DNA from 4 places in the Alteromonas naphthalenivorans genome. Region 4 is predicted to be linked to each of the others. Evidence: predicted binding sites of a transcription regulator. Region 4 holds the regulator's gene; each other region holds the start of a gene.

Region 1 (6,003 bases), 1.5 Mb from region 4:
GTTGTAAGTATTCAGCACCACCTGCCACTTGCCAATTGTCGAAGCGATAAAAGCTTGTCCAGTTAAGTGCTAAGCGCTCGCCAGTCGTGCCACCCGCATCGGCACCCGAAGTGGTATTGTCATTATCATCTTTTCGGTAATCGAAAGATACCGTAGATGCATAAGCCGATGCATCTCGTGCGTAGCGCCATGCTAGTTTAGTGTTTAGTTGGCTACCATCAGTCACATTGTCGGCATCAGCAGGCAGGCCAGTCGTTACATAATCAGTTCCATCGTAATCATTTTCGTATTGGGTACTGCGGAATTTCGCGCTTAATGTGTGTGCATCTGCCAATGCATAATCAATATTGATGCCTGCGGTCATATTGTCATAACCGTCATCTTCATTACCGATGCGCGAAATGTTATCGCCCTCTGTTTTTAGGTAATTAGCGTAGGTGCGCACTGCCACATCGCCATTTTGCGTGGCGGCATTAATGCTGCCTTGGTAAGTACCTTGTGTGCCGATTCCAGCAGTTAAATTAACGCTAGGTTTTGCACTGGTTCCTTCACCGGCTTTAGTGGTGATGCTCAATACGCCACCAATTGCGCCACTGCCCCATAAGGCACTTTGCGGGCCTCGTAGCAGTTCTATACGTACCACATTCGCTGAGGTCAAATGGGCCAAGTCTATCAAGCTTCCTTGGCCAATGTCGTTAGACACCACACCATCAATAAGCACAAGCAAGTGATTACTTTCGCTGCCTCGAACACGAAGTTCCGTAAGGCCGCCTGGGCTACCTGATTGGGAAAGGCTTACGCCAGGCAAACCACGAATTAAATCGGTAAGTTGCACAGCGCCTGAGGCTTGAATATCTTGCTCGGTAAGCACGCTTACCGATGCGGGTAGCTTAGCTATTTGTACCGGTAAACGGGTGCCGGTAACAGTGAGTGTTTCTATGGTATCAGGAGTTTGTGCTAAAACAGGTGCAGACAGCATTGTCGCCACAGCAGCGTATACTGCAGTGCAGGTAAAGTGTGTTTGAAATTTCATTGTATTTCTCGCTATGTACTCCGCCCGAGTACAAGGGTGAATGTAAGCAGAATAACTGCCGTGAAGCTAGGCCGGTATCCGGGCTCACTCACCAATACTGTGTATGGTTTCTCTGCCTTCCCATGTCGCGACATCAATAGCGATGACACAGTGGCGTATAAAGGAGAATGTGTGTGGTCACACTGAGTTTACCGTTGCGGGGGCAGCATCAGATTTCACTGATTTCCCGTTTAACCCATAGATGGGCACCTAAGCGCGACGGAGTATAGCTTAAGTGCCTAATAAATAGCGAGTGTGTTCAGGTTTTGCGCGCTAATATCCGAGTTTGAGAGGCGCTTCCTGCATGGCGGAAAGTTGTTCTTTTAACGCAAGAATTTGACCTTCCCAGTATTTATCATCGGCAAACCATGGAAAGGCACGAGGGAAAGCTGGATCTTCCCAGCGTCGAGACAGCCATGCCATATAGTGCACCATACGCATGGCGCGAAGGGGTTCAATTAGCGCAAGCTGATTGGTATTAAACGGCTGAAATTCTTCATAGGCTTCAATCAACGTATCGAGTTGCAATAGTTGTTGCTGTCTGTCGCCGCTCAGCATCATCCATAAATCCTGAATGGCAGGGCCCATTCGACAATCATCTAAATCAACAAAGGTGGGGCCATCGCGCCACAGAATGTTACCCGGGTGGCAATCGCCGTGCAGCCGAATAACGTCGGTGGCTTTGTAAGCCGAAGAGGCCGCGGTTATAACGGGGTTCAAAATAGCAAAAAAGGCCGTTTTAAGATGACTGGGCAACAAGGTGCTATTTTCTAAAATCTGGCGAGGTTCATCCAAATAACTTTGCGTGTCGATATCTGGACGTTGCTTAAAGGTTTTCGCTTGAGACACGCGGTGAATACGGCCAATAAAGCGCCCCATCCACTCAAGTTGATCTAAATTATCGTTCTCAAACTGGCGGCCACCTACCGAAGAGAAAACGGTAAAACGGTAATCACCATGGTGATGAAGGGTTTTTTCGTTTAGCGCTAGTGGCGCCACAATCGGAATTTCGCTATCAGCAAGCTCTTGGGCAAAACTGTGTTCTTCCAAAATTTGCGCGTCTGTCCAACGGGCAGGGCGATAAAACTTAACCACATAACGTTTGTTGTCATCGGCTTGAAATTGGTAAACCCGGTTCTCGTAACTATTGAGAGCAAGTAAGCCGCTTTGAAGAAAAATGCCCTGAGTCTCCAGGGCATCTAATATAGTGTCTGGATCTAATCCAGAAAACGAAAAGTCTTTCATCGATAAAGGAATTTGGTTGGCTCATTAACCGTAACGTTTTCACCTGAATCGGTGGTAGTGGTCACGGTGAATTGAATGTCTGTTACCACATCTTCCAGATTATACGGGTCGGTTGCAACCGAAATCGGTGTGCTATAAACCTCACCACCTTGTACCGTCACTTCTCTATTTCCAATAAAGGTGTATTCAGGCAGCCCTTGAACCGAAATAGTATAGGTCTGAGTTTGTTGAGATTTGTTGAGTACTTTAACGGTATAAACGTTCTCAATTAACCCTTCATTGGTTTCACGATATAACGAATTACGGTCGCGAATAATATCAATTTCAAGAGGCACGCGGGTTACAATGTCAGCAACCAATAACCCTGTCATGACAATGAGTACGATTAGGTAGCCAATAAGCTTAGGCCGCACGATGTGTGTTTTGCCCCCCGCCAGCTCTTCTTCCGACGTAAAGCTTATTAGCCCTTTGGGGTAATCCATTTTATCCATTACACCGTTACACGCATCTACGCACGCGCCGCAGTTAATGCATTCATATTGTAAACCGTTTCGAATATCGATACCGGTGGGGCAAACCTGCACACATAGGTTACAGTCAATACAGTCGCCCAGGCCTTTTTCGTGCACCTGTTCATGACTTAGTTTACGAGGGCGGGGGCCTCGCTGTTCGCCTCGTTTCGCATCGTAAGAGACGGTAAACGTGTCTTTGTCGAACATGGCCGATTGGAAACGTGCATAAGGACAAATATGGGTACACATGATTTCACGCATGTAACCCGCGTTAGCGTAAGTACACACTGCGAAAAAGACCACTGAAAACGCGGCCCAGAAACCCGTGTTGAAGGTAAAGAAATCAATAAAAAGGGCGCCGATGGGGGTAAAATACCCTACAAAGGTAAGTGCGGTAAGGAGGGCAACTGCCACCCAAGCCGTATGTTTGAGGGTTTTGCGAATAAACTTATCCGCGTCCATTTTTCGTGAATCTAGTTTTATGCGTTTATTTCTAGGGCCTTCTATCTTCTCTTCAAACCAAGTATAGATATATACCCAAGTGGTTTGAGGGCACATAAAGCCGCACCAGACCCTGCCAGCAAAAGTAGTCACAAAAAATAACGCGAATGCACCCACGATAAAAATATAAGCAAGCAAGGTTAAATCTTGCGGCCATAACGTTAACCCAAAGATAGAAAAGCGCTGTTCTACAATATCGAGTAGTACCGCCTGCTGGCCATTAAATCTTATCCAAGGAATGGCGGCGAAGATGGCCAGAAAAAACAAACCGAAAAAACGTCTAAATGTTTCAAGAGGGCCTTTAACCGCACGAACGTAAATTCGACTACGCGAGTCGTATCGCTTCCCTTCAGTAGTTGATGCGGGCTTGTGCACCTTTACGGGAGTAACGTTTTTAACCGGAATTTGTTCGTTCATTTTTTCAAAACCTTAGCCAACTTCTTGTATTGCGCGGCGCATTATAACAGCTGAAATTTAAGCGTGTTTAACATAGATCAATGATAGGGCTAATGATCATCTTTATTTATCTTTCAGTCAATACTGAAAGTTCAGAAATTATATTTTATCAATCTATCTTTACTTAATGCTAGTTGACTACTATGGCGATAATAGCTTTTAATACCGAATAAAAATTACACAAGTAATTATCCTTTTGATTTTTTAACGAAAATGTTTGTTGAAAATAACTAACGATAGCTGCGTTGTTTGAATTAAGTATAGTAGTGGAATAATTTTAAATGCTTCGTTTCTTTGTCATCTGTGCCGAAATTGTATTATTGGTGATTGTGCTACGATCGCCTTTTGTTCAATACTTTTTTTCAGATATACAAAGTACGGTCTCAGGTTGGTTTGTTTCCATTTCTGAGCTACCTGAACAAAGAGAGCTAGATGCGCTAAGAAATCAGGCGGCAGCGCAGCTTGCGCCATTAAAAGAATTCGAAGCAAACTACCTTCGAAGAATTCTGGCAAGTCGTTCAACGGTAATGCGCTTTCATATCGCTTACTGCGAAACCACCGATATAAACCCGAATTTTAGCCTCGGTAAGCGTCAGCAGTTGTGCACACTGATAGAGCAATCAAAACTACTGGAGCCCGATAGATAGTTACTGGAATCCGATAAATAAATAGCGCTAAGGCGTTGTTTCTTTTTTCTTGCTTCTTTTTGTTGTGCCTTTTAATCCTTCCTCACTTTTACCGAGTATTCAGAGTAAGCCATTCACTTTACGTTCAGCTTCCTGTGCTACTATTGAGCATATAGTTGTGATAAAAGTAGTAATGCTGCTATAAGTTGAAGCCATGCTTCATTAAGCGCCGTTACCCGTTTACTCAGTCTTGTAGCTGACTAATACCGGGTTTTTATAAACGAGGTAGGGGGTCACATGAAAATAGCTAAGTTAACCGGTTTATGTACGCTTTTGCTCGCCAGCGTGGGAGTGTCTGGTGTCTTGCAAGCAGCGCAGGTTGAAGTAACCTGGGAAGAGCCAAAGTCTTACCGAGATGTTAAACCATCGAACGAATCTCGAACTCGCTTTAGAGAACGCACTTTTAAAGAGCTTGATGAGTTTTTCACTGAACTCGCTGAAAAACTTCCCGAAGATCAAAAGCTGTCAATTACCGTAACAGACTTAGATTTGGCGGGTCAGGTTTGGCCAGCCTCTTTTGTTGGAATGGGGCAGTCCGCTGCCGATGTTAGGATCATTAAGGAAATAGACATACCTAGAATGTCATTCTCATATGTACTTTCAGATAGTGACAACACGGTGCTTAAAAGTGAAGACGTTAAAATAAAAGATATGATGTTCATGAATACCGTTAATCGTAGACTATCTAATGATAATCTAGTTTACGAAAAGAACATGATTGAAGATTGGTTCAACGATACGTTCAACGATACAGTTGCAAAAAGTGTAGTGAGTAACCATTAACACAACGAACAACCGTCCATACTCGCGCCAATGAGCGGTAGTAAGACTGCTCATTAACGGTTTTGTTTCAGCTGTTTTACTATATTAAAGATAATAAAAAACCGCCTTGATAGGCGGTTTTTTTAGTTAACAATGAACATTAAATATAATCGAACTCACTGCCAGATACCGCGAGTGTGCTTTCATACCCTGCTGAGTACGCTTGTTTGTGCGCATTGCGACGAGGCAATATACGTTGCATGTAGAAATCACGGGTTTTCTGCTTAGAAGAAGCTAGCACAGCGTTATCTGTGCTCGCTGCTTTATCTGCCATGCTGTACCACAGCACACCAATTAGCGAGTAGGCAGAATAGGCTAAGTAATCGGCTGCCGCCGCTGCCGCAGTGGTGCCATCCATACCTAGGCAGTCAGCCGATGATGCACGCCAATCGTCAAGTAAGCCTTGTGCCAGTCCTTTGTTTTCAGCATCGCTAATATCAGCCACTAACTGTGCAAAAGCTTGGTACGTGGCTTCCATCATTTGTCCGCCATCACGGGTTAATTTACGGCCAATTAAATCTAATGCCTGAATACCATTGGTGCCTTCATACAGCATAGCGATACGTACATCACGCATCAATTGCTCCATGCCCCACTCACGAATAAATCCATGACCACCAAAAACTTGCACCCCAATGCTGGTAGTTTCAAGGCCCATATCTGTCATGTAGGCTTTGCAAATTGGCGTAAGAAACTGCAAGACTTTATC
Region 2 (6,003 bases), 2.5 Mb from region 4:
CTTAGCAAGATACATTGATAACATTGCCGACCAATACATTGAGAATCTAGATACCATGGTCATTTATCGATTAGATCGCTTTGGTCGTGGCGGGCACCATCGCCCCTTCAACGATTTAGGTTTCCCCGGTATTCGTATTATGGAAACCAATGAAAACTACACTCGCCAGCATCAGGATCTTCGAGAAGAAGATGGTATCAAGTATGGCGATACCTTAGACGGTGTGAATTTTGATTACGCAGCCAAGCTAACTGGTTTAAACGCAGTATCGCTAGCGGCTATGGCTTGGGCGCCCAACCCGCCAGCTAACGTAAAAATTAAAGGCGCCGTTCAGCCTTCTACCACATTAATGTGGGATATAGCAGATACAGCGCAAAACCCTCAACTGTCGGGCTATAAAGTTTACTGGCGTCATACCGATGCACCGCAATGGGAATTTAGTAAGTTTGTTGGTAAGGTGAACGAAGCCACGTTAGAAAACGTAGTAATTGACAACTACTTTTTCGGGGTTGCCAGTGTGAACAACGATGGCATTGAAAGCCCAGTTGTATTCCCAGGCGCTGCAGGCAGTTTTGGCCAGTAACGGTTATACTGTTGATAGGTAATAGCGCCTATAGATAATAATAATGTTGTTTTGGAGATGTCGCCCGTGTTGGTGAGAGTCATCGCTTTATTAAGTTTTATCACCGTGGTGGCGCCGTTAAAGGCAAACAGTGTCACACTTGCCGCAGCGCCATTTGAAACTTACGTAAGCGATGAGGGCGAACCTTCAAGACTCACGTCTATCGTTGAAGCGGCGTTCTCGCGAATGCAAACCGACCTGGAGCTTCAGGTTATGCGCGATGCTTTCTTAGGTAGCGCAGTACGTTCTGGTAAGGTGGATGGCGAGTTCGCCTATATAGATTTAGGTGAAAGAAAAGACACGGTTACCCTTTCAGCCCCCTACCTTCCCATCTATTTATATGCCACGGGTAAAAAATACGATGTTGAAGAGATTAAGCTGATACCGCATTTAAAAGACAGCCGCGTAGCGATAGAAAACCGCTTTGCTAATACGCCAAAGTTCCGCATGCTAAAAGAAATCAAGTGGTCACGTAATCCCAGCACGTACGACGCTTTTAAGCAGCTAGCCGATGACAGAGCGCCGTATTTAATTACTACCCACTTGTTGATTGAAGAGTTTAATTTACTTCTTGATAAAGACGGTGAAGAGCTTTTACACGTATCTTCAGCATCGTTGATGAACGCTGGTTTTTCCTTGGCACTTGGCACAAGTACGCCTAACGCTAAGGCCACTATTGAAGCGTTTGAACAAACCATTCAGGTCATGCAACAAGATGGCAGTTACAATAAAATTCTGGGGCTACCTTGGCTATCCAAAGACATTAACAACGACGGTATCGCCGACTATATTGGTGAAACTAGTGTGAGCCTTGTACCCACAGATACACTTACCGCCTACCCACTCGATAAATCGTTACCTGGTGATAGCAGTATTTACGTTATTGATGGTGTTATCGTTGAAACGAAAGCTGAAGCGATGGCTATGCTTGATGGCGTTAAGGCCGAGCGAGAAAGTTTGCTCGACCCTGATGTTTATAAAACCATGATTAGACGCTGGTAGTTATTTAACTGCGCTTTTTATTGCGCTTTTTATTGCGCTTTTTATTGCGCTTTTTAGGAGCAGATTTTAGCAGTGCCTTTTGCTAGCACTGTAGAAGAGCGCCCTTATAGTCAATCATTTTGCGAAACCGCTCTCGCTTTCTTAATTTTCAACTAGTGATTTCAAGAATATCAAATGTTGAGCCAGCATCCCCTCTGATTAACAAAATACAATCGGAAGTTTGCGCCGGAAACTCTATTTTGTTCTCCCAACCTTCTATATATTTTTGTTGATAATCGTTGCATCTAAGCTCCACTGAATCAACATTCCCTTGAGAAACTTCAACTTTAAATGTTGAGGGATCATACGTTTGAGACCACGCGCCTAAATGACTCAGCTGACCTTTAGTGACGTTTGCTGACCCAGTCGCTTTAGCAGCCTTCAGTGCATCTGCAAATTGTTGATAGGTTTCTTCAGATAAATTAAGGCCATTAACACTTCCCATTCGCGAAAGGGTTTCGGCGGCACCATTAAAATTGCCGAAATAAAGCTGTGACTGAAAAAGATTCACCGTCGACTTAGCCAATATTGCTATAGGCAAGTGTTCGTATAAATCTACTGTAATTTGGGATTGGCGCATATATTCTAAAAAATTTTCATTTTTATAATAATAGATAGACTTTAACCACGCAGCCAAAGCATGTTCGTTTAAATTTTTAGTATGGTCTTCTACCAAATTGTCTATGGATTTTTTTATGTTAAGCATATCTGCGGTAGGGCTAGAAAGCGCATCTATGGTAGCTTGGTATTCTTTTGCAAAGGCAGGCGTCACGCTACCTTCGCTATGGCCAGCCTCTGAGTATGTGTGTTTAACAAACAGAGTTTGAGCACTTGCTACTGGCTTATTGTTAACGAGCGCAGGAGAATATTGAAGGTTTCTTATGTATTTAGTGACTTTTTTGACATATCTGTCTTTGCCTGAATAATCAAAAACAACGATATCTTTCGTTGTGCCGTCTTTGTCTATTATAAATGAAACTCTTGTCCAACCTTCCATGCCTCCGCGCGAGGTAAAGGTCTCTTCCACTTTATTAGCATTTTTTATTATTTTGGCGGCTTTAACTTCTTTGCTGTTACCATTGGCAAAAGAGAAGCTGCTGGACACGATCAATAACACGCATAATAGCGCAGAAAATATTTTCACAATTTATCCCTAATTTTTAGCGTGTTAAAAGTAATAAACCTCAACATCGCGTTTCCTGTTTAATTCTATATTGTTTATAGCACCTATCTTTTAAACTTAACAATAAATCGAAACGTCACGAGACAACTTATCAACGAACATAAGATTCACCATGCCCATTTATGTCGTTTTCGAGTTCCTCCTAACATAATTTTCATCTGATACTTGTTGATCTCAATCAAACTTCGGCATAAACTTTCAGTAATTTCTGAAAGTTCAGCAGGTATAGACATGAAAATGACACCACTTATTACTTCCGCGGTTATGCATTTCGGCGAAATGGGCAGTCGTTGGGGCTTTAACCGTACTGTGGGCCAAATTTTGGCGCTGATTGTACTTGCTGATGAACCCATCTCAGCGCAAGAAATCGCCGACGCGCTAAATATATCTCGCGGCAACACCAGCATGGGATTAAAGGAGCTTCAGTCGTGGCGCTTGGTAAAACAGCACCTTGTCCCTGGCGAACGAAAAGAGTTCTTTATTGCAGGCGGTGACATTTGGACCCTAGCAAACCGCGTATTCGAAGAGCGCCGCAAACGCGAAATAGACCCTACCATGAGTTTATTGCGAGATTTATTACTCGATACGCCCGCCAACAAAACTGAAGCCAACGCACAAGATAAGCTGAATGAAATTCATGACTTATTAGAGTCGGTAACCGCATGGTCACAAGAGCTTCAAAACCTAGGCCCAGATAAACTTAACACCTTGATGAAACTCGGCTCGGGTGTTGGCCGTATGTTAGAACTGAAAGACAAAATTCTTCCGGGAAAAAATTCCGTTAATTAAGGAGACTATCTGTGGATGCGTTTTTGCTGTCTCGTTTACAATTTGCATTAAATATTAGTTTTCATATTCTGTTTCCTACTATCACCATGGCAATGGGATGGTTCCTTTTCTACTTCAAATTTCGCTCAAATGTAACCGGCCACCCTGTTTGGATGCGTATGTACCGCTTCTGGGTGCGCGTATTCGCACTAAGCTTTGCACTTGGTGTAGTAAGTGGCGTGACCATGTCTTTCCAATTTGGTACCAACTGGCCCGGCTTCATGGAGCGGGTGGGTAATGTGGCAGGCCCCCTATTGGGCTACGAAGTCCTTACTGCGTTTTTCTTAGAAGCCACCTTCCTTGGTATTATGCTGTTTGGTATTCGCCGAGTCCCTAATTGGTTACACACCCTTTCAACATTGATTGTGGCAGTGGGCACTACCATGTCAGCCTTTTGGATTTTGGCGCTTAACAGCTGGATGCAAACGCCTCAGGGGCATGAAGTTATAGATGGCGTTGTGTATGCGGTAAATTGGAGCGAAATTATTTTTAATCCTTCGTTCCCGTATCGCTTTGTACACATGATGCTAGCTTCGGGTTTGACGGCCAGTTTCTTAATTGCCGGTTTGTCGGCCTACCGTATGTTGAAAGGTGATGACAAGCTAGCGCCAAAGCTTGCTCTTAAAACCGCAACCTATACCGCGGCAGTGCTTATTCCTTTGCAGACTTTTGCAGGCGATATGCATGGATTAAATACCCTTGAGCATCAACCACAAAAAGTTGCCGCAATGGAAGGCTTGTGGGATACCACAGAGGGTGCGCCCTTACTGTTGTTTGCTATTCCCGACGAAGAAAGCAGAGAAAATCACTTCGAAATACCGGTACCCAACGGCGCGAGCCTAATTTTAACCCATAAAATGGATGGCAAAATTCAAGGCCTAAACGACTTTGAAGGCGAGCATCCGCCAGTAGCACCTGTATTCTTCGGGTTTCGGGTGATGGTAGGCATGGGCTTTTTAATGTTGGCGGTTTCGTGGCTTGGCAGTAGTTATTTACTTAGAGGGAAATCTTTCCCACTTTGGCTCAAGCGAGTATTCGCTGGCATGGCATTCAGCGGCTGGATTGCAACCTTAGCCGGTTGGTATGTGACTGAAATTGGGAGGCAGCCTTATCTCGTCAGTGGTGTTTTACGTACTCAAGAAGCGGTAACAACACTTCCTCCTGCGAATATCGCTTTCTCGTTCACCATGTACGCCACAATTTATACAATTTTGCTGTTCGCTTATATGGGAACGCTCATGTTGATGTGTCGCCGCGCCGTTGAAATTGAAGAGATTTCTACGGAAGAGCGTGAAATGGCAAAAGCTAGCAAAATGTCGCCGGCTAACACTTAAGGAGCAGCTATGTTATTCGAAAATGTATCAGCAGAAACATTAGGGAATATTTACGTTGGCCTGCTTGGGCTGGCAGTATTGCTGTACGCTATTTTAGATGGTTACGATTTAGGGGTAGGTGTTTTAATACCGCCCCGAGAAGAAAAGTTTCGTGACGATATGATTGCGTCTATTGGGCCCTATTGGGACGCCAATGAAACGTGGTTGGTATTGGCCGTTGGGCTTCTGCTGATTGCTTTTCCCGAAGCACACAGTGAGGTGCTTCAAAGCCTTTATATTCCCGCAACTATAATGCTATTAGGGCTCATTTTACGTGGCGTCTCTTTTGATTTTAGGGCGAAGGTCGTTCAAGTGCATAAGCGTAAGTGGGATCTCACCTTTAAGTACGGTTCATTACTTACCACGCTGGCGCAAGGTTATATGCTAGGCATTTATGTAACCGGCTTGCGTACCGACTTATGGGCACAAGGCTTTGCCTTACTGTCTGCTATTGGTGTAACGGCTGCGTATGCGTTTATTGGCTCTTGCTGGTTAATATTAAAAGCAGAGAACAACTTACAAGCCAAAGCCTATTATTGGGCGCGCAGAGGATTGTTTGCGCTTTCTATAGGAATAGTAGCGGTTAGTCTAGCAAACTTAACCTTGCATGATGATGTGCGTGACTTGTGGTTATCATCCACTGTTGGCTATGTATTGATGGCTATTCCTGTTGCCTGCTTTTTATTACTTAGCTTATGTGGCGTGCTATTGAAAAAGCTACCTGATGCAGGCGGGAAAGGTGAATGGATGCCTTTTGCTATAGCACTAACGGTGTTTGTGCTTTGCTTCACCGCTTTTGGAGTAAGTTACTACCCGTTTGTCATACCAGGACACCTTACGGTACAAGATGCACTTAGCGACGCCAACTCACTTCGCTTCTTATTAGTGGGTGTCGTTATTGTAGTACCTTGCATTCTTGCCTACACCGCGATGGTATACAAAATATTTTCAGGTAA
Region 3 (6,003 bases), 1.8 Mb from region 4:
CCTCCAGATATCTACGCATTTCACCGCTACACCTGGAATTCCACTCCCCTCTCCAAGACTCTAGTCTGCCAGTTCTAAATGACCGTCCCAGGTTGAGCCCGGGGCTTTCACATCTAGCTTAACAAACCGCCTGCGTGCGCTTTACGCCCAGTAATTCCGATTAACGCTCGCACCCTCCGTATTACCGCGGCTGCTGGCACGGAGTTAGCCGGTGCTTCTTCTGTTGTTAACGTCACGGCTAGCAGGTATTAACTACTAACTTTTCCTCACAACTGAAAGTGCTTTACAACCCGAAGGCCTTCTTCACACACGCGGCATGGCTGCATCAGGGTTTCCCCCATTGTGCAATATTCCCCACTGCTGCCTCCCGTAGGAGTCTGGGCCGTGTCTCAGTCCCAGTGTGGCTGATCTTCCTCTCAGAACAGCTAGAGATCGTTGCCTTGGTGAGCCTTTACCTCACCAACTAGCTAATCTCACTTGGGCCTCTCTTTGCGCCGGAGCCTAAGCCCCGTTTGGTCCGAAGACATTATGCGGTATTAGCAGTCGTTTCCAACTGTTATCCCCCTCGCAAAGGCAAGTTCCCAAGCATTACTCACCCGTCCGCCACTCGACATCATCTAGCAAGCTAGACATGTTTCCGTTCGACTTGCATGTGTTAGGCCTGCCGCCAGCGTTCAATCTGAGCCATGATCAAACTCTTCAATTAAATATATCGAATATGAATCGTCGTTGTGTGACACTCTTAATGAGTGCCCACACAGATTGTCTTGTCTAAATTGTTAAAGAACGTGGCCACTTAACGTAACCTCACCGTAAGCCGTTGCTTTTTGGTGACTCACTCTGTTTGAGCGAGGTGCGTATTATACGCTTGAAGTTTTCAGTGTCAACACTTTTTGAAAATTTATTTTCTGAAGTGTTTTCTTTAAAACCCCGTCACACTTGACCTTAAAGGTAAGTAGTGACTTGCTTTGTCAGTCTAAGTTGTTTCACTTTCCTGTCGAAGCGGATGCGCATTCTAGAGATTTCTGAGCCTGCGTCAACCTCTGATTTCAAAAAAGTGTCACATTTCGTTTAAGTGCTTAAAATACCAACCACACAGCCTATAAATCACACATAAATTCGGATTTTCACTGATTTCCTATTAGTCTCATTGCCTATTTTTACTTAGGCAATGGTTGAATAAGATTGGTTCTTCACCCCTATTCTCTGTTTTAATGCTTTCTCAACAGATGAATTTATATATAAAGGTGCTGTTTTGACAATCAGAAACTATCAATCAACTTCTCCCACGCTCGGCGAACGCTGCTATATAGATGAGTCAGCTGTTATTGTTGGCGACGTTACCTTAGGCGAAGACGCAAGCATCTGGCCTTTAGTCGCTGCCCGAGGTGACGTAAATCATATTTCAATTGGGGCACGCAGCAATATTCAGGATGGCAGTGTGTTGCATGTTTCTCGTAAATCCGTTTCTAATCCTAATGGTTTCCCCCTTATTATTGGAAATGACGTTACCGTAGGGCATAAATGTATGCTTCATGGCTGCGTGCTTGGAAATCGTATCTTGGTAGGAATGGGCGCCATTGTAATGGACGGTGTTATTGTAGAGGATGATGTCTTTATTGGAGCCGGTGCTTTAATACCACCAAATAAGCGACTCGAAAGTGGTTACCTTTATGTAGGGAACCCAGCTGTAAAGAAACGCCCATTAAAGGAAAGCGAGACAGCCTTTCTAAAACAATCAGCGTTGAACTACGTAAAATTAAAAGATGAATATAGAGAGGAGCAGGCTTAACAGCCTGCTTGCTTATACCATTGTCGATTACTTTGCCTTTAACTGGCTACGTAATACATCAATTACCGCACTGGTCTTTGGTTTGTAGCCTGTCCATATTGTAAATGACGCGGCAGCCTGTTCCACCAGCATACCTAAACCATCAAGTACCTGTAACGCACCTAACGATAATGCTTGTTGCATAAAGTAAGTCGGCTCTGCGCGATAAACCATGTCATACGCTGTTTCGCATTCTTTAAATAGCGTTGCGTTCATATCAAAAGGCAGAGTTTCGCTTAAGCTCGCTGCGGTTGAGTTAATAATGATATGTGGAGCTACTTTATCGCAGTCTTCTATACCTACTACCTTCACCTTACCTCCACCCGTTTCACTTGCCACTGTTTCGGCCTTCGCTTTTGTCCTATTAGTAAGATGTAGCGATGCAATACCTGAAGCAATAAGCGGTGCTATTACACCTCTTGCCGCTCCACCTGCACCTATTAATAGCACGCGTTTACCTTGCAGTTGTACACCATGATTAAGTAAGTCATTAACTAACCCTACGCCATCGGTATTAAAACCTGCAATGGTGCCATCGCTACGCTTCATTAATGTATTAACCGCTTTTGCATCTAACGCAGCTTGGTCGTCTACACTGGCAAGCGCAAAGGCATCTTGTTTGAAAGGCATAGTGACATTGCAGCCTACCGCGCCAGGTTGCGATAAGAATGTGTTCGCTGCAGGCGTAAAACCATCTTCTGGGGCGAGGATTTTTTCGTAACTAATTTGCTCGCCGCATTGCTTAGCGAACATTTGATGAATAGTTGGTGATAGACTCTGAACTATAGGGTTACCGAAAACGGCAAACTTTTTCATTGAATTGTTATTAATAAGGCTGTCTGTCATGGGAATGTCTAACTTCTTTAAATCGATACGAAAGGAAAAACCTGCTGTGTCAGAGACTACACCATATTACCGAATAGGTGGAGAAGATAAGGTACGCCTTTTGGCAAACCGTTTTTATGACATTATGCGTGATGATCCTATTGCAAAAGAGCTTTACGCTATTCATCCTCAGCCAACAGATAGAATCAGAGAAGTGTTTTTTCTTTATTTAAGTTTATGGTTAGGCGGGCCTGATACCTATCAGCAGCAATATGGTCACCCACGGCTACGTTCACGACATCTTTCTTTTAGTGTTACACCAGAATTAAAAGACCAGTGGATGTACTGTATGCGAAAAGCCATGCACGAGACGGTTGATGACCTTCCGTTGGCGCAGCAACTTCTTAACGCGCTAGATCAACTTGCCACGCATATGATTAATACTAAATAAAAAGCGCTCCGTGAAATACGGAACGCTTCAGATTAAGATTCAAGGTTATCCGAGCTTAAGAAGCCACTTATATAAACGTAACTTACCTCATTAGATAAATCTTAGAATGTATAGCCTACAGACAAGGTATAAACCCAAGGGTCAATATCAATGTCGTTTACGTTACCTTCTGCACCACCTACGGTAAATGACGCTTCGGTGTTAATATCGATGTAACGTACTGACGCATTAACATGCCACTCTTTATCTATTTGATAGTCCATTCCCACTTGTGCAGAAATACCTACAGAATTATCTAAAGACAAATCTTCAAGGCCTGCTTCTTTATTTGCATCCGTAAATGATTCATCAAAGATAAAGGTATAGTTTAAACCTGCACCAATATAAGGTTGAAAAGCAGCATTAGCATCGTTGAAGTAGTAGTTAACAGTAACAGTTGGGGGTAAGTGCGTGACTTCTCCCAATGTATTGCCTGTCCCTAGTGGATCGTTAACCGAAAAATTCACATCGTGAGTAAACGGCGTTGCGGCCAACAATTCAACATTGATATTGTCGGTGATGAAATAAGCAACGTTTAATCCTAACTGGGTATCGTTATCGATAGTCAGTGCTACACCTAAATCGCTACCACCTGCAATGATGTTAGAGGTTGATTCGTCGGGCGCAACGGTTGTTAATCCACCACGAACTATCCAATCACCCTTTTCATGAGCTGAAGCAAAAGGAGCGGCTAGCGCTAAAGAAATACATATGGCTGAAAGTGTGTGTGTACGCATTGTGTGTCTCTTGTGTGTTTAATGATAATGACGACACTGTAAACGTTTAAAAAGAAAATATTTTGATCCAGCGCAAGGTGCAATCTAGCTACATAGCTTGGTAATGAGGGAATTTGATGTGGATCAAGGGAATGGCACCACAGGAAGAACCCATGGTGCAAAATATTACCAGTTTGTAGGCTGAAGCCAGTCAGTTAGCTTTGCTTCCGCGCTACCTGGAGTTGGAGTATAGCAATACTCCCATCGGGCAAGCGGTGGCATAGACATTAAGATTGATTCGGTTCTACCACCAGTTTGTAACCCAAACAAGGTGCCTCTATCGAATACCAAGTTGAATTCTACATAGCGACCACGGCGATAGAGCTGAAAGTCACGCTCTCTTTCACCGTATGAGGTGCTTTTTCGCTTTTCTACGATAGGTACGTAAGCATCGACAAAACCATTGCCCACTGCCTGCATAAAGTTGAATGAAGTTTCAAAACCCCAATCATTTAAATCGTCAAAGAATAAACCGCCTACACCACGTGTTTCATTGCGATGCTTTAAGAAGAAGTAGTCATCACACCACTTCTTATATTTCCCGTACACGTCTTCACCAAAGGGAGCACACAATTTCTTCGCGGTATTGTGCCAATGCACGACGTCATCTTTAAAGGGATAAAACGGGGTTAAATCGAACCCACCGCCAAACCACCAAATAGGCGCTTCACCTTCTTTTTCGGCAATAAAAAAGCGTACATTTGCATGAGACGTCGGAATATAGGGGTTGTGTGGGTGAATAACTAACGAGACCCCCATGGCTTGAAAGTTTCTACCCGCAAGTTCCGGACGGTGAGCCGTGGCAGACGCCGGCATCTGACTTCCAAATACATGAGAAAAGTTCACCCCACCTTGCTCTATTACTGCGCCGTTTTTAATGACCCGAGAACGCCCGCCACCACCTTCCTCGCGAACCCAAGAGTCTTCTTTAAACTGCCCTTTACCGTCGGCAAGTTCTAAGGTTTGGCAAATGTTGTCTTGCAATGACAGTAAGTACGCTTTTACTTGTTCTATTACTTCACCGGCGTCTTTACCGTCTAACTGTTGATTTACGTGTTGGGGGTCAATCATGATCTTATTATCTCTCCGGTGTCGCCGTCACGGATGGTACTGGGTTTAGCGTGGCCACCTACTTCTCCATCAATATAGAAAACACTATCACCAAATATATTGATTGCGTCCTGCTGGGTGATTGCGGGTTGTTGGCCAGTTAGGTTGGCACTTGTAGATACAAGTGGCTTTTCTAGCTTTTCACATAAAGCTTTAACCACTGGATGGTTGCTGACTCGAACCGCTATTTTTTCATGCTTGCCAGTTAACCATTGTGGCGTCGACGCCGACTTGGGTAGCAGCCAAGTATTTGGCCCAGGCCAACTGGACACAATTTCAGTACGTCTGTGCTGAAGTATGGCTTCATCATTTATATAAGGTAATAGCTGAGAATAGTTAGCGGCAATCAAAATCACCCCTTTTTCGATGGGGCGCTGCTTCAATGCTAAGAGCGCTAACACAGCCTCTTCGTTGTCTGGGTCACAGCCTATGCCCATAACCGCTTCAGTAGGGTAAACCAATAAGTCACCATTTTTAAACGCGGATACAATTGGGTCGCTAGTGTCTACTTGCCCCTTGGTCGGGATACTCATTAGTGCTTTTCTCTGTAGGTGTTATTTATCGTCTTTTTTGAAGCCACACCCTGGCTGAGGGCAACAAATTTGGCCTTTCTTTTTTATCAGAACGGCCCAGCCACAATCGGGGCATGCTTCATTTACTGGCGTGAAATTTAGCACATAACGACAGTGGGGATAATGGTCACACGCAAAAAACTGCTTACCGTATTTATTGGTGCGGGACGCAAGTTGTCCTTTTTTACACTTAGGGCAAGTAACGTGGGTGTCTTCTTGCTGTTTAATTGGCGAGATATAGTGGCATTCAGGAAAATTGGTACAGCCTATAAACATACCAAAACGCCCTTTCTTAATAGCCAAGGTAGAATCACACTCTGGGCAGGTAACCCCATCCAGTAGTTTTAATAAGGTGGTTTGCTTATCGTGTAATGGCTTGCTGAAGTGGCAATCTGGGTA
Region 4 (6,003 bases):
CGCTGGTTTGCTAAAGGGGTAGATCCAGTGCAGGTAATGGCGCTAACTACATTGTTAGAGTCTCGTTCTGAGCACCCTATTGCCCGTGCCTTCGACAACGATAATGTTAAGTCAAAACATAGAACCCTGCCTAATACCATGAACGGATTTACCGTTACACCAGGTGGCGGCATTAGTGGTGAGATAGACAACGTAGTTTTTACTATGGGTTCAGCCGTATTTTGTAATTTATCAACCACCTCAAAGGTAGATATACCGGCAAATGTGTTTTTGTGTGCCGACGGTGTATTAATGGCCGCGTTCTGCGTAAATGATAGCTTGCGGCAAGATGCCTTAGCGACACTCACCGCACTGAATGAACATCAATTAGTGGTGCTAAGTGGCGACACACAGAAAAACGTTGATGCACTTACTGCTAGTTTACCAATCAACTTAGCAAAGGGTGGCTTATCACCGGAGCAAAAATATTCACAGGTGCATACTTTGCAAAAGCAAGGTCGCAAAGTCATGATGATGGGCGACGGTATAAACGATGCCCCTGTTCTTGCTAGCGCAGATGTGGCGGTTGCGGTAGGAAACGCCACAGATGTGGCCAAAACAGCCGCCGATGTTATTTTGCTAGGAGACAGCTTGCTATCGGTGCCAACCTTATTTTCTGTGGCGAAACAGGCAAAACGTAAAATTCAGCAAAATATTGCATGGTCAGTAGGTTACAATATTATCATTCTACCCTTTGCAGTGTCGGGGTTACTCTCTCCCTGGATGGCCGTGGTTGGCATGTCACTGAGTAGTATTATTGTGGTCACCAATTCAACGAGGTTATTAAGTAAATAATATGAGTATCATTTACGTCTTAATTCCCATCGCTATTATTATTGTTGCGCTGGCACTGGTTATCTTTTTCTGGGCGGTAAAAACCAATCAGTTTGAAGATCTTGATAGACAGGGCTACAGCATTTTGTTTGATGATGATTTATCAGGTGATGAAAAGAAGCTAGCCGAGCAGCGAAAGCAGTTACAACAACGCAAAGAAACAGATGACAGAGATTAATATATTCTCTGCTTTTTTCATTGGAATTGCTGGCGGCGTGCATTGTGTGGGTATGTGCGGTGGTATTGTTGCCGCACTACGCACAGTAACGCCAAGTAATGAACCGGCATTACCCTACACCCTTGCCTATAATTTTGGCCGTATCCTCAGCTACACATTAGCCGGCGCTATTACAGGCGCTGTCGGCCAAATGGCCACCGAGTTTGTGCCTATTGCTAAACCCGTTTTATCTTTGATTAGTGGCGTTATGCTGCTGCTATTAGCGTGTTATTTGGGAAAGTGGTGGCAAGGCTTGAATTATATTGAAGCTATGGGACGCGGCTTATTTAAAGCTATTCAGCCAATATCTAAACGATTTCTTCCATTCAAAAGCCCGGTTTATGCACTACCCTATGGTTTTATATGGGGCTGGCTACCCTGCGGGTTGGTCTATTCCACGTTAACGTGGTCATTAGCATCGGGGTCGGCCGTTGACGGCGCTGCCATCATGTTATTTTTTGGGTTAGGTACTCTGCCCACTTTGTTAGCTGCAAGCGCAGGTAGCCAGTACCTAATAGCTGGTTTTAGGCACCCCGTGGTAAGACAATGCTTTTCCGTAATAGTGGCTATTTACGCTCTCTTTTTAATTTATGCAGCAATTTCATAAACAAAAGAGTAAGATTAATATTAAGTCGACCCTATTTATAGTTTGAACCTATGAGCAAAGGAAGCCAATTCTCAATTCATTGTCAAAATTGCAGTTTCAGCCACTTGTGTTTGCCCGTTGCGCTAAACAAGACTGAGATTGAATCTTTAGATGATATTATTGAGCGAAAGAAACCCCTTCACAAGAGTGATTTGCTGGTAAAGTCGGGAGATAAATTCAACTCTCTTTACGCAGTACGAACGGGCTCTTTTAAGTCTTTCGTCACCAATTCAGATGGTGAAGAGCAGATTACAGGTTTTCACTTCCCTGGCGATATTATCGGCTTCGATGCCTTACGGGAAAATAAGCACCAAAGTTATGCTCAGGCATTAGAAACCGCCATGGTGTGCGAATTACCGTATGAAACGCTTGATGAAATGTCGGTTCAATTTCCTAAGTTAAGACATCAAATAATGAGTTTTATGAGTGCGGAAATTAAACAAGATCATGATCTCATGATGTTGCTTAATAAACGCTCAGCGGAAGAACGTCTATTGTATTTCCTCTCTCAGCTTTCTCAACGTTTCGAAGAACGTGGATTTTCAAATAAAGAATTTCACCTAACCATGACTCGAAATGAAATTGGGAACTATCTTGGTCTAACTATTGAGACCATTAGCCGCCTGTTAAGCCGTTTTCAAAAAGAAAATATTATCCAAGTGGACGGTAAACTCATCACTATTTTAGATTTTGATGAGATGTCACAACGTTTAACGTCTGTGGTTGCACCTAATATCGCCTGTAATAGCTAATCTTCAAAGCTTTTGATCTAAAACAAGTTACGTAATAGCAAATAGGTATTACACTTAAATTGTAGCAACCAAAATTCTGACTATGTTTGGAGGGGTTATGATTAAGTATGAGCGTATTTTAGCGGTTATTGAAGCCGATAGAGAAACCCAACCTGCGCTTAGCCGTGCATATGAACTTGCCAAAAAGACAGGTGCCTCTGTCACCGCCATGCTGGTGGTTTACGACTTATCTTACGATATGACAACCATGCTTAGCCCTGATGATCGTGAAGCCATGCGTGATGCGGTCACTAAAGAACATGCTGGATGGTTGAAAAAAACTTTAGACGACTTAGGTTTTTCTAAAACAGATATAGTTGTGGAATGGAACAACCGTGCCTTTGAAGCTGTGGTGCATTATGTCATCGACAACAGTATAGATTTAGTGGTAAAAGCAACTAAGCGCCATGACGATTTAGCTTCTGTTATTTTTACTCCTACAGACTGGCATCTACTTAGAAAATGTCCCTCCCCCGTATTATTGGTTAAAGATCATGAATGGCCTGAAAATGGTGAAATTATTGCCGCGGTAAATGTAGGCAGTGAAGACGACGAGCATGCCTTACTTAACGACAAAATCACGGTGATTGCTAACGATTATGCCGCGCTGCTCAGCGGTAACGTAAATTTGGTAAACAGCTACCCAGCTACGCCGCTAAATATTGCTATTGAAGTTCCTGAGTTTGACCCAGACACTTACAACAACGCGGTAAAGCATCATCACGAACTTGAGATGAACACACACAGCGAGAAGTATGCTATCGATAGTAAGCGCTGTTATGTGAAGGAAGGCCTTCCTGAAAAAGTCATTCCAAAGATAGCCCAAGATATAGACGCTGAACTTGTTATCATAGGTACGGTTGGCAGAATAGGTATTTCTGCGGCTCTCATAGGTAACACCGCAGAACATGTTATTGATGAACTTGTGTGTGATGTACTGGCAATAAAACCAGACGGCTTTATTTCGCCCCTTTCACGGTAATTCAGACAGGTTCATAAACAGCCTGTCGGCACTGTTTGCTATCTTTGCGCTATAGCTTTAAACGCTATTGTTTTTTGTTAGAAGAGAGGGCCAACAAGATTTAAAAAATCTGAACCTCGCACATTCAATTTTACTTGATTACTGTATAATGGTTTTTTTCGCAGTAACAAAGCTATTGATATGAACAGTGCAGGCACAAACCGTGCGGACGCTCCGTTAACCGCGTCTCAAAACAAACAAAAATACAGCTTTAATAAGCTACAAAAGCGACTTCGTCGAAATGTAGGCAAAGCGATTGCTGATTTCGGCATGATTGAAAACAACGATAAAGTCATGGTGTGCTTATCTGGCGGCAAAGACAGTTACGCTATGCTTGATATTCTTATGTTTTTAAAGCGCATTGCGCCAATTCATTTTGACATTATTGCGGTTAACCTTGATCAAAAGCAGCCAGGATTTCCAGAGCACGTACTTCCTGAATACCTTGAAAGTGTAGGTGTAGAGTACAAAATTGTAGAAGAAGACACCTACTCTATTGTTATGGATAAAGTGCCTGAAGGTAAAACCACGTGCTCACTTTGTTCTCGATTACGTCGCGGTATTTTATACAGCACGGCCAAAAAGCTAGGCGCCACTAAAATTGCCCTTGGCCATCACCGTGACGACATGCTAGAAACCTTCTTTTTAAACATGTTCCATGGCGGTAAGCTTAAATCAATGCCACCAAAGCTGGTTAGCGATAATGGTGAGCACATTGTCATAAGGCCCCTTGCTTATTGTACTGAAAAAGACATTCAGCGTTATTCTGATGCCGTAGAATTTCCTATTATTCCTTGCAACTTGTGCGGGTCTCAAGAAAATTTGCAGCGTCAGAACGTAAAGGCCATGCTACAAGATTGGGATCGCCGTTTCCCTGGGCGTATTGAGTCAATGTTTAGTGCGCTTCAAAATGTAGCGCCGTCACATTTGGTCGACAAGAATTTGCACGACTTTAAAGGCATCTCTACACAGAACGGGCCGGTTGAAGATGGTGATATTGGTTTCGATCCGCCCAGCTTCGAGTCACCCAGTGAGCCTACTGACGACACGGTTCACGTTATCAATTTGATGGAATCAAACTAAATGAAAATTGGTCTAGCATTAGGTGCGGGTGCCGCAAGAGGTTGGACCCACATTGGTATTATTCAAGCATTAGAAAAGCTGGGTATTAAAATTGACGTGGTGGCAGGTTGCTCTATTGGTGCCTATGTTGGTGCCGCTTACGCTAGTGGTAAGTTAGAAGGCCTTAAAGAGTGGTCTTGTTCTTTGTCAGATTGGCAGGTACTTGCTTTGATGGGCGTTGGTTTACGTAGGGGCGGTATTGCTAGCGGGCGAAAAGTGTTTGATAAACTTGCCAGCGAATTTTGTGCCCCAACCTACGAAGCAATGGAAAAACCGTTCGCCTCTGTGGCTACCGATTTGTACACAGGTCGTGAGGTAGTGTTTAGTTCCGGCGAGATTGGCAATACCATTCAAGCTTCGTGTGCTATTCCTGCCCTATTTGCCCCAGTCGCCCATGGCGATCGTTGGTTAGTAGATGGCGCGGTGGTTAATCCAGTGCCTGTTAACCTGTGTCGTCAGCTTGGTGCAGACTTTGTTATTGCCGTGAACCTTAATGCTGACTTCAGGCCCCTTAGGCTTGAAAAATTACGACTCGATCACGAAGAAAACCAAAGAAAAACCGAAGACTTTTTCACTAAAAGCCAAAACGTGCTTAAGCAGTGGTTCTCACCTGATGGTAAAGAAAAAGCAGAAACGGAAACTGAAAGTGAAACCGATAGTAAACATAGCGAGCAAAACGAAGGCGTTGCTAGCGACGCTATTGAGGCCATAGAAGAAACAATTTCGCCGCCACCAAATAAAGTCCCTAAAGGTAACCCTCCAGGGATTTTAAGTGTAATGAGTAGTTCGTTAGAAATACTTCAAGCAAGGGTGACACGTTCTCGTTTAGCGGGCGATCCGCCGGATATTCTGATAGAGCCCCAACTAACCGACGTGGGTATTATGGAATTTCACCGCGCACAAGAGCTATGTGAAAAGGGTGAAGAAACCATCACCCGTATTGCTGAGCAAATTAAGTATCAGCTATTAGCTTGATGCCATAGCGGTAACACGAAGTGGGGCTTTCGGTAGTGTGAGCCCTTTATTTTCGTTAATTTCACTTTGTTCTAAGTGAAGTATGCCGTTATTAATATGCAGGCCTTCTGGGGTAATATAATCCAGATTTTTATCATCAAATTGCAACATCAACCCTTTCACCGTTGGCATTAAGAACGATAAAAAGCTACCCATTTCATTGAAGAACGCTTCATATTGGCCATAGATAAAATTCAGCTCTTCTTTTGTATAACTGGCGGTTAAGTATTCACTTTTTGTTTCTAGCTGCACAGACATATCACATACATTAGCCGCTTCAGTTAAATCGATACTGATATAGGCATTTGCCAATTTTAGC

What was found. Region 4 encodes FNR, which switches genes on or off when oxygen is low (the NO sensors DNR and NnrR bind a similar motif). Its sites were predicted from a motif close to TTGATCTAGATCAA; they were not measured.
Region 1: the regulator FNR is predicted to act here: its motif matches at 3,815-3,828, upstream of ccoG (cytochrome c oxidase accessory protein CcoG).
Region 2: the regulator FNR is predicted to act here: its motif matches at 3,015-3,028, upstream of AMBT_RS18845 (GbsR/MarR family transcriptional regulator).
Region 3: the regulator FNR is predicted to act here: its motif matches at 3,997-4,010, upstream of AMBT_RS00140 (OmpW family outer membrane protein).

The regions. Positions count from the first base shown of each region.
Region 1 covers NC_015554.1:3,411,238-3,417,240, reverse strand. Annotated here, with positions in the region: gene AMBT_RS14880 (TonB-dependent receptor plug domain-containing protein) at 1-1,033, opposite strand, end outside; cobalamin riboswitch at 1,086-1,302, opposite strand; gene AMBT_RS14875 (serine/threonine protein kinase) at 1,346-2,317, opposite strand; gene ccoG (cytochrome c oxidase accessory protein CcoG) at 2,314-3,747, opposite strand; gene AMBT_RS14865 (hypothetical protein) at 4,068-4,433, shown strand; gene AMBT_RS14860 (DUF3016 domain-containing protein) at 4,710-5,255, shown strand; gene AMBT_RS14855 (acyl-CoA dehydrogenase family protein) at 5,395-6,003, opposite strand, start outside.
Region 2 covers NC_015554.1:4,319,061-4,325,063, forward strand. Annotated here, with positions in the region: gene AMBT_RS18830 (M28 family metallopeptidase) at 1-583, shown strand, start outside; gene AMBT_RS18835 (substrate-binding periplasmic protein) at 641-1,624, shown strand; gene AMBT_RS18840 (energy transducer TonB) at 1,773-2,807, opposite strand; gene AMBT_RS18845 (GbsR/MarR family transcriptional regulator) at 3,078-3,635, shown strand; gene AMBT_RS18850 (cytochrome ubiquinol oxidase subunit I) at 3,647-5,008, shown strand; gene AMBT_RS18855 (cytochrome d ubiquinol oxidase subunit II) at 5,018-6,003, shown strand, end outside.
Region 3 covers NC_015554.1:29,442-35,444, reverse strand. Annotated here, with positions in the region: rRNA gene AMBT_RS00160 (16S ribosomal RNA) at 1-706, opposite strand, end outside; gene AMBT_RS00155 (gamma carbonic anhydrase family protein) at 1,256-1,792, shown strand; gene aroE (shikimate dehydrogenase) at 1,820-2,647, opposite strand; gene AMBT_RS00145 (group II truncated hemoglobin) at 2,676-3,107, shown strand; gene AMBT_RS00140 (OmpW family outer membrane protein) at 3,209-3,883, opposite strand; gene hemF (oxygen-dependent coproporphyrinogen oxidase) at 4,049-4,993, opposite strand; gene tsaC (L-threonylcarbamoyladenylate synthase type 1 TsaC) at 4,990-5,565, opposite strand; gene AMBT_RS00125 (DNA topoisomerase family protein) at 5,587-6,003, opposite strand, start outside.
Region 4 covers NC_015554.1:1,863,576-1,869,578, forward strand. Annotated here, with positions in the region: gene AMBT_RS08020 (heavy metal translocating P-type ATPase) at 1-834, shown strand, start outside; gene ccoS (cbb3-type cytochrome oxidase assembly protein CcoS) at 836-1,051, shown strand; gene AMBT_RS08030 (sulfite exporter TauE/SafE family protein) at 1,038-1,697, shown strand; gene fnr (fumarate/nitrate reduction transcriptional regulator Fnr) at 1,748-2,488, shown strand; gene uspE (universal stress protein UspE) at 2,586-3,509, shown strand; gene ttcA (tRNA 2-thiocytidine(32) synthetase TtcA) at 3,690-4,631, shown strand; gene AMBT_RS08050 (patatin-like phospholipase family protein) at 4,632-5,645, shown strand; gene AMBT_RS08055 (DUF2987 domain-containing protein) at 5,637-6,003, opposite strand, start outside.